Linked DNA regions of Roseisolibacter agri. The protein of the gene in region 1 interacts with the protein of each later gene in a pairwise test. Links are inferred from orthologs where the notes say so. Each region holds a gene or a part of one and is shown in the gene's direction. Other genes may lie near its edges.

Region 1 (7,499 bases):
CGGACGTCGCGCGCGTGGTCGTCGAGCAGCTCTCGGGGGCGCGCGCGCTGGAGCTGCTGGTCGAGGTCGCGCACGACATGCGCTCCCCGCTCGGCTCCATCCTCTTCCTGGTGGAGCAGCTGCGCGCGGAGCAGGGCGGGCCGATCACGGCGGCGCAGGAGCGGCAGCTGGGGCTCGTCTACGGCGCGGCGTTCGGGCTGACGGCGCTGGTGGGCGACGTGATGGAGCTGGCGCGCGGCGGCGACCGCCTGGCCGCCGGCGAGCCCGCGCCCTTCTCGCTGGCGCAGCTGCTGGAGGCGGTGCGCGGCATCGTGCAGCCCATCGCCGAGGAGAAGGGGCTGACGCTGGTGATCGGCGAGGCGCCGGCCGGCGCGCGCACCGGGCACGGGCCGGCGATCCAGCGCGTGATCCTGAACCTCGTGACCAACGCGCTCAAGTTCACGCCCGCCGGCGAGGTCGAGCTGCGCGTCGCGGCGGAGCGCGGCTCGCGCGTTCGGTTCACGATCCGCGACACGGGGCGCGGGATCCCGCCGCGCGTGCTCGCGCACCTGTTCCAGACGTTCCGCGAGCGCCCCGAGGCGCGCGACTACGCGTTCTCGAGCGCGGGGCTGGGGCTGGCGATCTGCCAGAAGCTCGTGCGCGCGATGGGCGGCGAGCTGTCGGTGGACTCCGAGGTGGGGCGCGGGACGCGGTTCGAGTTCGTGCTCGACCTGCCGCACGCCCCGCTGGTCTAGCGCGGGCGCCGGCTACTCGCGCGACGGGCGGCTGCCGCGCGAGCGGCCCTGCGCGCGCTCGCGGCCCGGGGTGGGGGCATGCGCGCCGCGCTTCCCCGTGCGCCGCTCGAACACGACCTCGTCGGCGAGGATCATGAAGCGGATGATCTGCCGTCGCACCGCCGCGAACTGGCGGCTCCGGTCGCGGAAGCGGTCGTTCGACACCAGCGACGCGTCGAGCTCCTTGGCGAAGCTGAGGAGGAAGTAGTCCGCGTCGGTGCCGGCGGGCGCCTGGTGGATCTCGCCGCTGCCGACCAGCGACTCGTAGTGCACGCCGTCGTCGATCTGGTGGCGCAGCGCCGCGTCGGCGACGATGATCGGGTCGAAGCCCTGCGCGAGCAGCCGGTCGCGGACGAGCAGGATGTTGGCGAGGCGCGCGCCGCCCTCGGTCGCGTGCGCGACGTTCGAGCCGTCGATGAGCGCGCGCGGGCGCGCGTCCGCGGTGTGGGGAGCGGGTGCCTCGTCCGCTCCGGCGGGTCCGGCCTGGGCCGTGGTCATGCCGCGCTGTCGGGCAATTCGCGTGCACCTCGGACGAATGGTGCGCCGGGGTGCCGGAAATGGGCGGACCCGACCATCGTGTTGCGTCGGCGGCGGGGCGCCCGTCCCGCCGCGTTCCCCCCGTCCGCGACGCCCGCCCGTGTCCGCCTCCCGACCGCCCCGCCACTGGCTTCTCAAGTCGGAGCCCGAGTGCTTCGGCTTCGACCACCTGCTCGCCGCGCCCGACCGCACGACGTACTGGGACGGCATCCGGAACTACCAGGCGCGCAACTACATGCGCGACGACATGCGGGTCGGCGACCTGGCGTTCTTCTACCACTCGAACGCCGAGCCGGCGGGGGTGGCGGGGATCGTGGAGATCGTGCTGGCCGCGTATCCCGATCACACCGCGTTCGACGCGACGCACGAGCACTTCGACCCCAAGAGCGACCCGGACGAGCCGACCTGGCTGATGGTCGACGTGCGCGCGGTGGCGCGCTTCCCCAACTACGTCTCGCTCGACGCGCTGCGCGGCGCGGCGGGGCTGGAGGAGATGCTCATCCTGCGGCGCGGCAACCGGTTGAGCATCACGCCGGTGACGCCCGAGGAGTGGGCGGTGGTGTGCGAGCTGGGCGGCCTGCCGGCGGCGGGCGGGCGTCCGAAGCGCGCCAAGCGCTGACACGGCACGGGGGCGGGCGCATCGGCGCCCGCCCCCGTCTTCGTGCGATGCCCGCCGGGTTAGGCCGCCGGGCGGCGCGGCGCGCGGGCGACGATCTGCACGTCGCCGGCGATGACGTCGCCGTGCACCGCGAAGCGCTGGCCGTCGAGCGTCTCGACGACGTAGCCGTGCGCTTCCAGCAGCTCCAGGACGTGCCGCGCCACCGGGGCGTTGTGCAGCTCGATGCACCACGTCATGGTGCCGCGCTCCAGCAGCGTGCGGGCGCCCTCGAGAACGCGCCCCTCCTCGCCCTCGACGTCGATCTTCACGAAGTCGGGGAGCTCGTGGTCCTGCGCGAACTGGTCGAGCGTCGTCGCCGTGAGGTCGAGCGTCGGCCACTGCGTCTTCCCGTCCACGATCGCCGAGCCGTAGGCGACGTCGGTGAGCGCGAAGGTGACGTTGCGCGGCCGGTCGGAGACGGGGAGCCCGACGACCTCGATGTGCGCGAAGCCGTTGGCGGCCGAGTGCCGGCGGATCTCGGCCGCCGCGTGCGGGGCCGGCTCGAAGGCGTAGACCTGGCGGGCGCGGCGCGCCATCAGCAGCGACAGGTAGCCGATGCTCGCGCCGAGGTCGTAGCAGACGTCGCCCGCGCGCACCTCGCGGTCCACCGCGCGCAGCACGTCCTCCTCGTAGGTGCCGTTGAGGTGGGCGTGCGAGACGTGCTCGCCGGTGACGAGCTTGACGCCCGCCAGCGGCCCGCCGGCGATCACGGCCGTGGAGCCGGCGCCGGAGAGCGACGCGAACGAGCGCCGCGCCAGCCGGTCGAGCGAGCGGCGGCCGTGGACCCACTGCTTCACGCCGCGCGGCAGCACGCGGGCGATCGTGACGGCGATCGAGCGAAGGAGCACGGGGCGGGCGGAGACGGGGAGGAGGAGCGGACGTGGGCGGTGGTCGCAGAGGGGACCCGCCGTCGGCGCGGAAGGTAACGCGTGGCGGGCGCCCGCGGGCAGGGCCGCGCACCCGCGCGTCCACGCGCGCGTGGCCGGTGCTGCCCGCATGTGAACGGCGTCGCTAGATTGGCCCGCAGCGCGGATGCGGCGTCGCCGTCCGCGTGCCACGTGCGTACAGGACGCGCGTCAGGACGTACGGCACGACGCGGGTCACGCGTGCACGACGATCGCGACCGCACACCACCCGGGAGAGCGGCATGAGCCAGACCGATACGACGGCGGCCGGCGCGAAGTCCGCGCAGGCGGCGCCGAGCGCGCTGGAAGTGAAGGACCCGCGCACGCAGCGCAGCTACAGCGTCACGATGCTCGAGCGCGGCACGGAGGGCGACGAGGCGATCCGCGCGTCCGACCTGCGCCAGATCAAGACGGCCGACGACGACTTCGGCATGATGAGCTACGACCCGGCGTTCATGAACACCGCGTCGTGCAAGAGCGCCATCACGTTCATCGACGGCGACAAGGGGATCCTGCGCTACCGCGGCTACCCGATCGAGCAGCTGGCCGAGAAGTCGACCTTCCTCGAGGTGGCGTACCTGCTGCGCCACGGCGAGCTGCCGACGCAGGACGAGTATCGCAGCTGGGTGCACGACATCACGTTCCACACGTACGTGCACGAGAACATCGCCAAGTTCCTGACGGGCTTCCGTCACGACGCGCACCCCATGGCGATGCTGACGTCGGCGCTGGCGGCGCTGTCGTCGTTCTACCCGCAGGCGAAGGACATCTTCGACCCGGCGCAGCGCTACATCTCGATCATCCGCCTGCTGGCGAAGACGCCGACGATCGCGGCGATGATCTACCGCCACATGAAGGGGCTGCCGATCGTCTACCCCGACAACTCGCTGCCGTACGGCGAGAACTACCTGTCGATGGTGGCGCGCATGTCGGAGCCGCGCTACGAGGCCAACCCGGCCTTCGCCAAGGCGCTCGACGTGCTGCTCATCCTGCACGCGGACCACGAGCAGAACTGCTCGACGAGCGCGGTGCGCGCCGTCGGCTCGTCGCACGTCGACCCGTTCTCGGCCGTCGCGGCGGGCGTCGCGGCGCTGTATGGTCCCCTGCACGGCGGCGCCAACGAGGCCGTGCTGCGCATGATCGAGCAGATCGGCCACCCGAAGAACGTCCCGGCGTTCATCGAGGAGGTGAAGGGCGGGAAGGGGAGCCGCCTGATGGGCTTCGGGCACCGCGTCTACAAGAGCTACGATCCGCGCGCCAAGATCGTGAAGCAGCTCGCCGACCAGGTGTTCGCGCAGGTCGGCATGGACAAGGACCTCGAGATCGCGCTCAAGCTCGAGGAGGCGGCGCTCAACGACGAGTACTTCGTCAGCCGCAAGCTGTACCCGAACGTCGACTTCTACACGGGGCTGATCTACCGCTCCATGGCGTTCCCGACGTCGTACTTCACCGTGCTGTTCGCGATGGGGCGCATGGCGGGCTGGCTGTCGCAGTGGGAGGAGATGCTGCTCGACAAGGAGCAGAAGATCGCCCGCCCGCGGCAGATCTACGTCGGCGCGCCGGAGCGCCAGTACGTGTCGCAGCTGACCGACTACCAGCCGGACACGCGCAAGGACTCGATCCGGAAGTGACCGCGCGTCGCTGACGGTCTCTGATGCACATGCGACGAGGGGCGCCCGGATCGGGCGCCCCTCGTCGCATGTGCGTCTCGCGCGATCAGGCGCGGTGCGGCGTCAGTCGCTCGTACGTGGCCTCCCACTGCGGGCCCACCGCGTCCCACACGTAGCGCGACTCCACCTCGCGGCGGCCCGCGGCGGCCAGGCGGCGGCCGTAGTCCGGATCGCGCAGGATGCGCAGCGCCCCCTCGGCCAGCCCGCGCGCGTCGCCGCACTCCACCATCCAGCCGGTGCGGTCGTGCTCCACGATGTGGCGGATGCCGCCCGCGTTCGTGGTCACCACCGGCGCGCCCGACGCGAACGCGTCGAGGATGGAGCTCGGGAAGCAGTCGCGCAGCGGCGTCGTCATGTAGATGTCCGCCTCGTGGTACAGCTCGTTCATCTCGGCGGGCGTGACCTTGCCGCGGAAGTCGACGTTGCGCAGCCCCTTCTCGGCGATCCACGCGAGGATCTGCTCGCGCAGCGGCCCGTAGCCCGCGATGAGCAGCCGCGCCTCGGGCACCTCGGCCTGGATCAGGCGGAAGGCCTCGAGCGCCGTCGGGTAGTCGTAGAGCCCCTCGAACAGCCGGTTGAGCAGGAACACCGGGCGCAGCGGCGTGCGCTCGCGGTACCGGCGCTGCTCGAGGTCGAGGTAGTTCGGGATGACGTCCGCCTTCACGCCGAACTTCGCGTACACGCCCGTGAGGTACGGCGTCGGCGTGATGCAGTGCGCCAGCGCCATCGTGCGCGCGGCCGTCAGCGGCCACTCGCGGATGTGATCCTCGAGATCCCCACTGCGGTAGTTGAGGATCACCTGCTTGCCGTACAGCCGCCCGACCAGGATGGCCAGCATCGGACCGAGCGCGTAGGACCAGTACGACGCCGAGAAGACGTGGAGGACGTCGTAGCGGGGCACGCGCCAGAGCAGGAGCGCGAGATAGGCCGCCGTCGTCACCAGCGTCCGCACGAACTTGATGCGCTGCAGCCGGTCGAGCGGCGCGGGCAGCTTCGGGTTGTGGGGGACGAAGCCCACCTCCACCCGGCCCTCGTGGCGCAGGTGCCGCATCAGCCGGTCGGCCTGGATGGCCTGGCCGCCGAGGATGCGCAGCGACGGCGCGACGACGCAGACGCGCGGGCGCACCCGCGACGGCGTCCGGGGGGCTGGCCGGTCCGCGCCGCCGGTTTCCGCGGTCGCGGTGTCAGCGGTATACTCCGGGGACGGCCACGACTGCACGTCAGGCACGAAGGGTGACAGGCGAGGGCTGCAGGGGGCGGACGCGGGGACGGGCCCCGTCCGCGGGAGCGGGTGCTTCGGAGTGTAACGGCGCCGGCAGGGGGCAAGAAGCTGGCCCAGCCGTGACGCGACTGCTCGTGACGCGACGCCCCGTCCCGTGGCCCCGAACGCGCGTGGGTCGTCGTGTCCCTGCGCGTATCTCTGTGCGGCGCCGGTCGGCGCCGCGGCGCCCGAGAGTCGAGGAAGCAGCCAATGTGCGGAATTGCGGGGTGGGTCGGTGCGGTGCCGAGCGGTCCGAAGGTCGAGGCGGTGGGCGCGATGCTGGGTGCCCTCGAGCGCCGCGGCCCGGACGGCCAGGGCGTGCACGCCTGGTCGCGCGCCGCGTTCGGCCACCGGCGGCTCGCGATCTTCGACCTCTCCACCGCCGGCCTCCAGCCGATGGTGACCGAGGACGGCGCGCTCGGCGTCGTCTTCAACGGCGCCATCTACAATTTCGGCCCGCTGCGGGCGGAACTGGAGCGCGACGGCGCCGTCTTCCGGAGCCGCACGGACACCGAGGTGCTGCTCCACGGCTACCGCGCCTGGGGCATCGACGGGCTGGTGGCGCGCATCCGCGGCATGTTCGCGTTCGCGCTGTGGGACGAGCGCCGCGGCCGCCTGTTCATGGTCCGCGACCGGCTGGGCGTGAAGCCGCTGGCCTACGCGCGGACGCCCGACGGCGGGATCGCCTTCGCGTCCACGGTACGCGCGCTGCGCGCCGCCGGCGTGACGGGCGACCTGACCGCCGAGGCGGTGGCCGACGTCCTGGAGTACGGCTGGGTGGACGAGACGCACGCCGCATGGGCGGGCGTCGAGAAGCTGCCGCCGGCGACGATCCTCGAGTGGGCGGACGGCGCGATGTCCACGCGCCGCTACTGGACGCCGCCCGCCGCCGGCAGCGCGGGCGCCGTGACCTTCGAGGACGCGGTGCAGGAGACCGAGCGGCTGCTGCTGCGCGCGGTCGAGTGGCGCCTGCAGGCCGACGTCCCGGTGGGCGCGCTCCTCAGCGGCGGCATCGACTCGGCGCTCGTGTGCTGGGCGGTGCGCGAGCTGGGCGGCGACATCACCGCGTTCACCGTCGGCACGCCGGGCCACGTCGCCGACGAGACGGCGGCCGCCACCGCGACGGCGCAGGACATCGGCATCCCGCATCGCGTGCTGGAGATGCGCGACTTCGACGACGAGGCGCTCGACGAGCTGGTGGGCGCCTACGGCGAGCCGTTCGCGGTGTCGTCGGCGCTCGGCATGCTGCGCGTGTCGCAGGCGGTGCGCGAGTCCGCCACGGTGCTCCTCACCGGCGACGGCGGCGACGACGTCTTCCTCGGCTATCCGCGCCATCGGTGGATGCGGTCGATCGCGCGCGCGGCGCGCCACACGCCCGAGGCGGTGGCGTGGGCGTGGCGGCGCGGGCGGCATCTCGTGCCGCGCGTGGGGATCGCGAAGCGCGGCGTGCACCTCGCCGACTACGTCACCGGTGGCCTCGGCGCGTTCCTCGCGGCGACGCCTGGCCTGCCCGCGCTGCGCCGCCACGGTGTGCTCGGCGAGCGCCTGCGCGACGTCGACGTGGAGGCGCGGCGCATCCCATGGTCGGTGGGCTCCGCGCGCGACCTGCTGGGCGACTACCTGCGCCACGACCTCGCGCACCAGTTCGTGGCCGAGTACCTGACGAAGGTGGACGGCGGCGCGATGTACTGGGCG
Region 2 (5,346 bases), on another replicon or contig:
GCGATGACGGCGATGCGCCCGCCGGGCGCGAGCCGGTCGCGGAGGGCCGGCAGCGCGCGGCCGATCCCCTCCAGCTCCTCGTTCACCGCGATGCGGACCGCCTGGAAGAGGCGCGCGAAGTCGCCAGGGCCGGTGCGCGGCCCGAAGGCGCCGCGGATCGCGCCCACCAGGTCGTCGCTCGTCTCGAACGGCCGGTTGGCGCGGCGGCGCACGACCTCGCGGGCGAGTCGCGGCGCGCGGGGCTCGTCGCCGTAATCGCGGAAGACGCGGGCGAGGTCGCGCTCGTCCAGCGCGTTGAGCAGGGTGGCGGCGTCGGCCGGCGCGTCGGTGCCCATGCGCATGTCGAGCGGCGCGCCCTCGCGAAACGAGAAGCCGCGGCCGGTGTCGTCGATCTGGTGGGAGGAGATGCCGAGGTCGAGCAGGACCGCGTCCACGGTCGCACCGGCGAGGTGGACGTCGGCGTCGGCGTAGTTGGCCTGCACCGCCCGGAAGCGGCCGGCCTCCGCGTACGCCCGCAGCCGCTCCGTCGCGGCGGTGATCGCCCGGGGATCGCGATCGAAGGCGACGACGTCGAAGCCCGCCTCGAGGAACGCGAGGCTGTGCCCGCCGCCGCCGAGCGTCCCGTCGACCGCCAGGCGCCCGTGCGCCGACCGCGGCGCCCCGGTCGCGTCCTCACCGACCAGCAGGCGGACGATCTCGGCCGCCAGCACGGGGGCGTGATACGCGGAGTCCCAGCGGGCACCGTCGGACATCGGGAGGGGCAAGCTAGCGGCGCTCCGTCGCGGGCGTCAATCGGACCCGAACGGGGCCCCGAGGATGCGCCGGCGGGACGCGGGCGCTGGCCGGAATCTCGCACTTTCGCGCGCTCCATGACGTTCGGACGCACCTTCGACCTCGTGATCCATGGCGCCCGCGCGGACGACGCGGGCCTCCGCGCCGCCGCCGAGTGGGCGCGCACCATCGGCCACCGCATCCGGGCGCACGTGACCTGGGAGCCGGGCGACGCGCGCCGCTTCGCCGCCGAGGCGGCCCGCCGCGGCACCGACGCCGTGCTCGCCGTCGGCGGCGACGGCACGGTCAACGAGGTCGTCAACGGCCTGCTCGGCACCGACGTGCCGCTGGGGATCCTCCCCGTCGGCACCGCCAACGACTTCGCCCGCCAGACGGGGATCCCGGAGGACGCGCGGGCCGCGCTCGATCTCGTCATCGAGCGGCCGCCCGTGGTCGTCGACCTCGGGACGCTGAACGACCGCGCCTTCCTCAACGTCTCCTCCGCCGGCCTGGGCGCCGAGACGACGGCCGAGACGGGCGCGGTGGCGAAAGGGATGCTCGGGCCGCTGGCGTACGCGCTCACCGGGGTGCGCAAGCTGGCCGGCGAGATCGAGCCGCGGCGCGCCCGCTTCAGCGGGCCGAGCTTCGAGCGGGAGGTCGAGTTCCTGCTCTTCGCCGTGGGCAACGCGCGCGCGACGGGCGCGGGCACGGTCATCACCCCGCTCGCGCGCGTAGACGACGGGATGCTCGACGTCTGCCTGGTGGAGCCGATGGCCCTGGGTGCGTTCGCGGGGCTGCTGCTGGAGCTGCGGCGTGGCGACCACCTGGAGCGCGACGGCGTGCTGTACGCGCAGCTGCCCTGGGTGCGCGTGGAGAGCGAGGTGCCGCTGACCGTGAACCTCGACGGCGAGCCGCAGTCGCTGACGCAGCTCGAGTACCGCGTGCTGCCGCGCGCGCTGCGCGTGCACGTGGGGCACCTGCCGGGCGAGGGCGGCGAGAACGGCGCGGGGTGAAACGCGAACGGGGCCGCGTCCTGGTGGACGCGGCCCCGTCGCCTGCGGCAGTAGCTGCCGCGGTCGAGCGCTTACTTGCAGAACGCCTTCGCCATCTGGTCGGCGTACGGCGAGAGCTGGTTCAGGCCCGTCAGCGCCTGCTGCGCCGCCTGCGGGTTGTCGCGGCCCGCCTTCGGCACCGTCGTCTGCGTGACGAGGAAGAGGCCCTGCGCCTGCTTCACCGTCTCGCAGCTCTTCGACTTCTGCGCCTCGGTCAGCAGCATCTGGCCGAACGAGAGCGAGTTGAGGCCGAGCAGGAGCGACGACGTCGGCGTCGAGTTGGTCTTGTCGGCGAACGTCAGGAGCTGGTCGGCGATCTCGTAGTCGGCCTTCGCCTTCGACGCGGACGCCTTGCGCATGGCCGCCTGGCCCGCGGCGAGCGCGTACAGCGCCACCGAGCTCGCGCTGTCGCCGTTCGCGACCGCCTGCTGGAACGACTGGAGCGCCTGCGCGGCCTGCCCGGCCTCGGCCTGCATGCGGCCGAGCGCACCGTACGCGCCGGGGAGCTTCGGGTTGGCCTGGAGCGCGCGGGTGAGCACCTCCATCGCCTGCTGCGACTGGCCCGAGCGGGTCAGCGCGTCGGCGTACGTGCCGAGGAGATCCCCGTCGTTCGGGAACTTCTGCACGCCCATCGCCGCGAGCTGCGCGGCCTTCTGCGGCTGGCTGTCGAGCACCGCCGCGGTGGCCAGACGGGTGAACAGCGCCGCGGTGGCCGCCGCCGTGTCCGCCTTGATCAGCTCCTCGCCCGACGCGATGCCGCCCTTGTAGTCCTTGGCCGCCAGACGCACGCGCATCTGGAGCTGGAGGTAGTTCGGGTCGCCCGGGTTGTCCTTCACCAGCTGCTCGACGACCGGCACCGCCTTGGCCGCCTTGCCGCTGGCCGCCCACTCGTTGGCGATCTGCTCCAGCAGGCGCTGGTCGGACGGATCGGACGCGACGAGCGCGAGCAGCGTCTCGTCCGCCTTCTCGACGTTGTTCTGCGCCTTGTAGGCCTCGTACGCGAGCTGCAGCGCCGGCTTGCTGCGCGGGTCGATCGCGATGACCTCCTGCGAGACCTTGATGATCTCGTCGGGCGAGGCCTTCTGCGCGAACAGCGCCTGCGCGAGGCAGATGCGCGCCAGCGTCGACTTCGGGTACTCGGCGATGCCCTTGCGCGCCGCCGCGATCGCGACGTCGTACTTGCTCTCGCGGGCCGCGTTGACGCAGGCGCGCTCGTGCTGGAAGGCCTTCTGCGCGTCGCGGAAGTCCTTCGAGATCTGGCCGGCGGCCTTGTCGGCCTTGTCCACCCGGTAGGAGCCGAGCGGCTGCACCAGCTTGTTGTCGCGCGTCATGACGAGGAACGCGTCGACGCGCATGCCGGCGCTGTCGCGCAGCACGTTGCCGACGATGTACTCGTCGGCGCGGAGGATCTGCGCGAGGGCGCGCGCGTCATGCGGCGCGAGCGCCTCGTTGGTCGGGAAGCCCGAGGCCTCGAGGTTCGCCGTGATGTCGTTCTTCGGCAGGACCCAGAGCTGCTTGGGCGTCACGTCCTGGCTGATGCGCGTACGGATCGCGTCCGCGGCCTGCACGCCGGACGTCTTGTCCGCGCTGCGGAAGACGCCGACCATCAGGCGGGGGGCGTTGGGATCCGCGGCCCCGCGGGAGGTCTGGGCGCCGGCCGCGAGCGGAGCGGCGGCGACGACACCGGCGGCGAGAGCCGTGAGCGCGTGGCAGTACCGAGCCTTCAATGTCATAACCTCCAAAGCGTTAAACATCTGTACCCTCTCGGCCCGTGGCGGTTCCGGCCGCGCGCTCGCGCGCCTTCCCACGCCGGCTCACGTCAGCCTTCGCCCTCTAGATACAGCGTTCCCCACGCGAGGTTCGCGCACTGCGGCTGCCACATCTGCGCCGACCGTGCCAGCCGTGCGCCACCGCGCCCGGGTTCCCGCCACCCGCCGCCGGCGCGATCCCGCCGCGGCGGTCAGCCGCCGCGCCGGGTGCCCGGCGTCCTGCTCACATGGGGCGGCTGGGACTCGAACCCAGGACCTATCGCGTGTAAGGCGAGCGCTCTAACCAACTGAGCTACCGCCCCAGAGGCGGTAACGCTAAGACGCCAACGAGGATGCCCGCAACGGCGCCGCGGTCTCTTAATCCATTCTTCATTTGTGAGGCGTCTGCGGCACGCAGTCGCCCCTTCACGCTGGATGCACGAGGGGCGCGGCCGAGTCCGGCCGCGCCCCTCTCCTCATCTCGCGGTCGCGCCGCGCGTCAGCGCAGGATCGCGAGCGGCACGAACACGCAGTAGCCGAGCACGAGCAGGATCGGCGCGAGCGTCTCGCCGCCGCGCCAGAGGTCGGCGTACCCGACGGCCAGCACCACGGCCGCGACCACCCACCAGATCCAGGCGGGGCGCGTGCGGGTCTCGAGGGTCGTCGGCGTCGGCGTCGTGGTCTGCATCATGGGTCGGCAGGTTAGAGCGCGTCCGGAGCGAAGTCAACCAACGGGCGCGGCACGGCCGCTAGCCCCGCGGCGGCTCGGGCGCGGCGTCCGGCACCGGCGTCTCGCCCAGCAGCGCATCGAGCGCGCGCGCCTCGCGCTCCGCGATCTCGTCGGCCTGCCGCAGCGCCTCCAGGCGCCGCCGGTCGCGCCGCCGCCGCATGATCCAGAGCGGCAGGAAGGCGACGAGGAAGATCGAGGTCGCCAGCGACAGGTTCGCGACCAGCGCCAGCATCCCGTAGCGCCGCCGCGTCCGCTCCTGCCACTGCTTCTCGAACGCGGTCGCCGTGATCCCGTACGCCTGCCGGACCGCCGCGTCGAAGCGCCCCGTCTCCTTCCAGTACCGGAAGAAGAGGGTCAGCCCCCGCTCACGGTCGAGCTCGGAGAGATCCGAGACGGCCCGGAACGCCAGCGCGTAGCTCGCCTCCGCCTCGGCCGCCCCCTCGTAGAATCCGGCCTCGAGCGTGTCGAGCGTCGGCATCCCGCGCGCGAGCAGCGTCAGGTTGGTCGCCAGCGTCTCGTCGCGCCCCCACTCGCCGGCCGCGAAGCTGGCGTACCCCTCGTCGAACCAGCGCGGCGGCAGGTCGCCGAGCGCCTCGTGCAGCGCGAGGTGCGCGAGCTCGTGCCGCAGGACCGAGCGCGGGTCGCCCGCGTCCGAGCCCGCGGTGCGCCCCTGCATCACGATCCGCTGCAGCGCGGGGAACGCGATCGCGGCGCCCCACTCGGGCGCGGCAGGACCGATCCAGTCGCGGAAGCGGCGCGCGTCGGGCGCCACGGCGATCAGGACGCGCGCGTGCGGCCGCGGCAGCCCCGGGAACGTGTCGCGCCGCTGCGCCTCGGCCAGCAGGCTGCGGGCGAGCGGCCGGTCGGCGGGATACGCGACGACGGTGAAGCGGCCCGCGTCGAACCGCTCCGCGCCGCGGGGCACGAGCGAGTCGCGGCTCCCCTGCGCGAGCGCCAGCGACGCGAGGAGCGCCAGGAGCGGCAGCACACGCCATGCGCCCACGAGCGCGCGCACCGCCGCGAACGAGCGGGCGATCAGTCCAGC

The links. The genes of interacting proteins can lie anywhere in the genome.
Region 2: the proteins of rosag_RS24715 (region 1) and rosag_RS14860 interact in binary tests that used the Escherichia coli proteins (3 or more experiments, as listed by UniProt). The link is inferred for Roseisolibacter agri from one-to-one orthologs.

What each region holds. Positions count from the first base shown.
Region 1 is NZ_BRXS01000010.1:73,784-81,282, reverse strand. Bases 2,418-5,309 are described here. They hold rosag_RS24715 (citrate synthase), read left to right. Parts: upstream 2,418-3,115; coding sequence 3,116-4,504; downstream 4,505-5,309. Other genes in these bases: rosag_RS24710 (glycosyltransferase family 4 protein), read right to left, coding at 4,590-5,309; rosag_RS24720 (FkbM family methyltransferase), read right to left, coding at 2,418-2,816. Outside these bases: rosag_RS24735 (sensor histidine kinase), read left to right, coding at 1-734; rosag_RS24730 (NYN domain-containing protein), read right to left, coding at 747-1,271; rosag_RS24725 (EVE domain-containing protein), read left to right, coding at 1,411-1,929; more of rosag_RS24720, read right to left, coding at 1,989-2,417; more of rosag_RS24710, read right to left, coding at 5,310-5,669; asnB (asparagine synthase (glutamine-hydrolyzing)), read left to right, coding at 6,015-7,499.
Region 2 is NZ_BRXS01000004.1:605,286-610,631, reverse strand. The notes cover bases 1-2,826. They hold rosag_RS14860 (diacylglycerol/lipid kinase family protein), read left to right. Parts: upstream 1-869; coding sequence 870-1,784; downstream 1,785-2,826. Other genes in these bases: rosag_RS14855 (tetratricopeptide repeat protein), read right to left, coding at 1,856-2,826; rsmH (16S rRNA (cytosine(1402)-N(4))-methyltransferase RsmH), read right to left, coding at 1-752. Also shown: more of rosag_RS14855, read right to left, coding at 2,827-3,430; rosag_RS14845 (hypothetical protein), read right to left, coding at 4,071-4,262; rosag_RS14840 (peptidase MA family metallohydrolase), read right to left, coding at 4,321-5,316; rosag_RS14835 (tetratricopeptide repeat protein), read right to left, coding at 5,337-5,346. UniProt on the Escherichia coli protein: In vitro phosphorylates phosphatidylglycerol but not diacylglycerol; the in vivo substrate is unknown.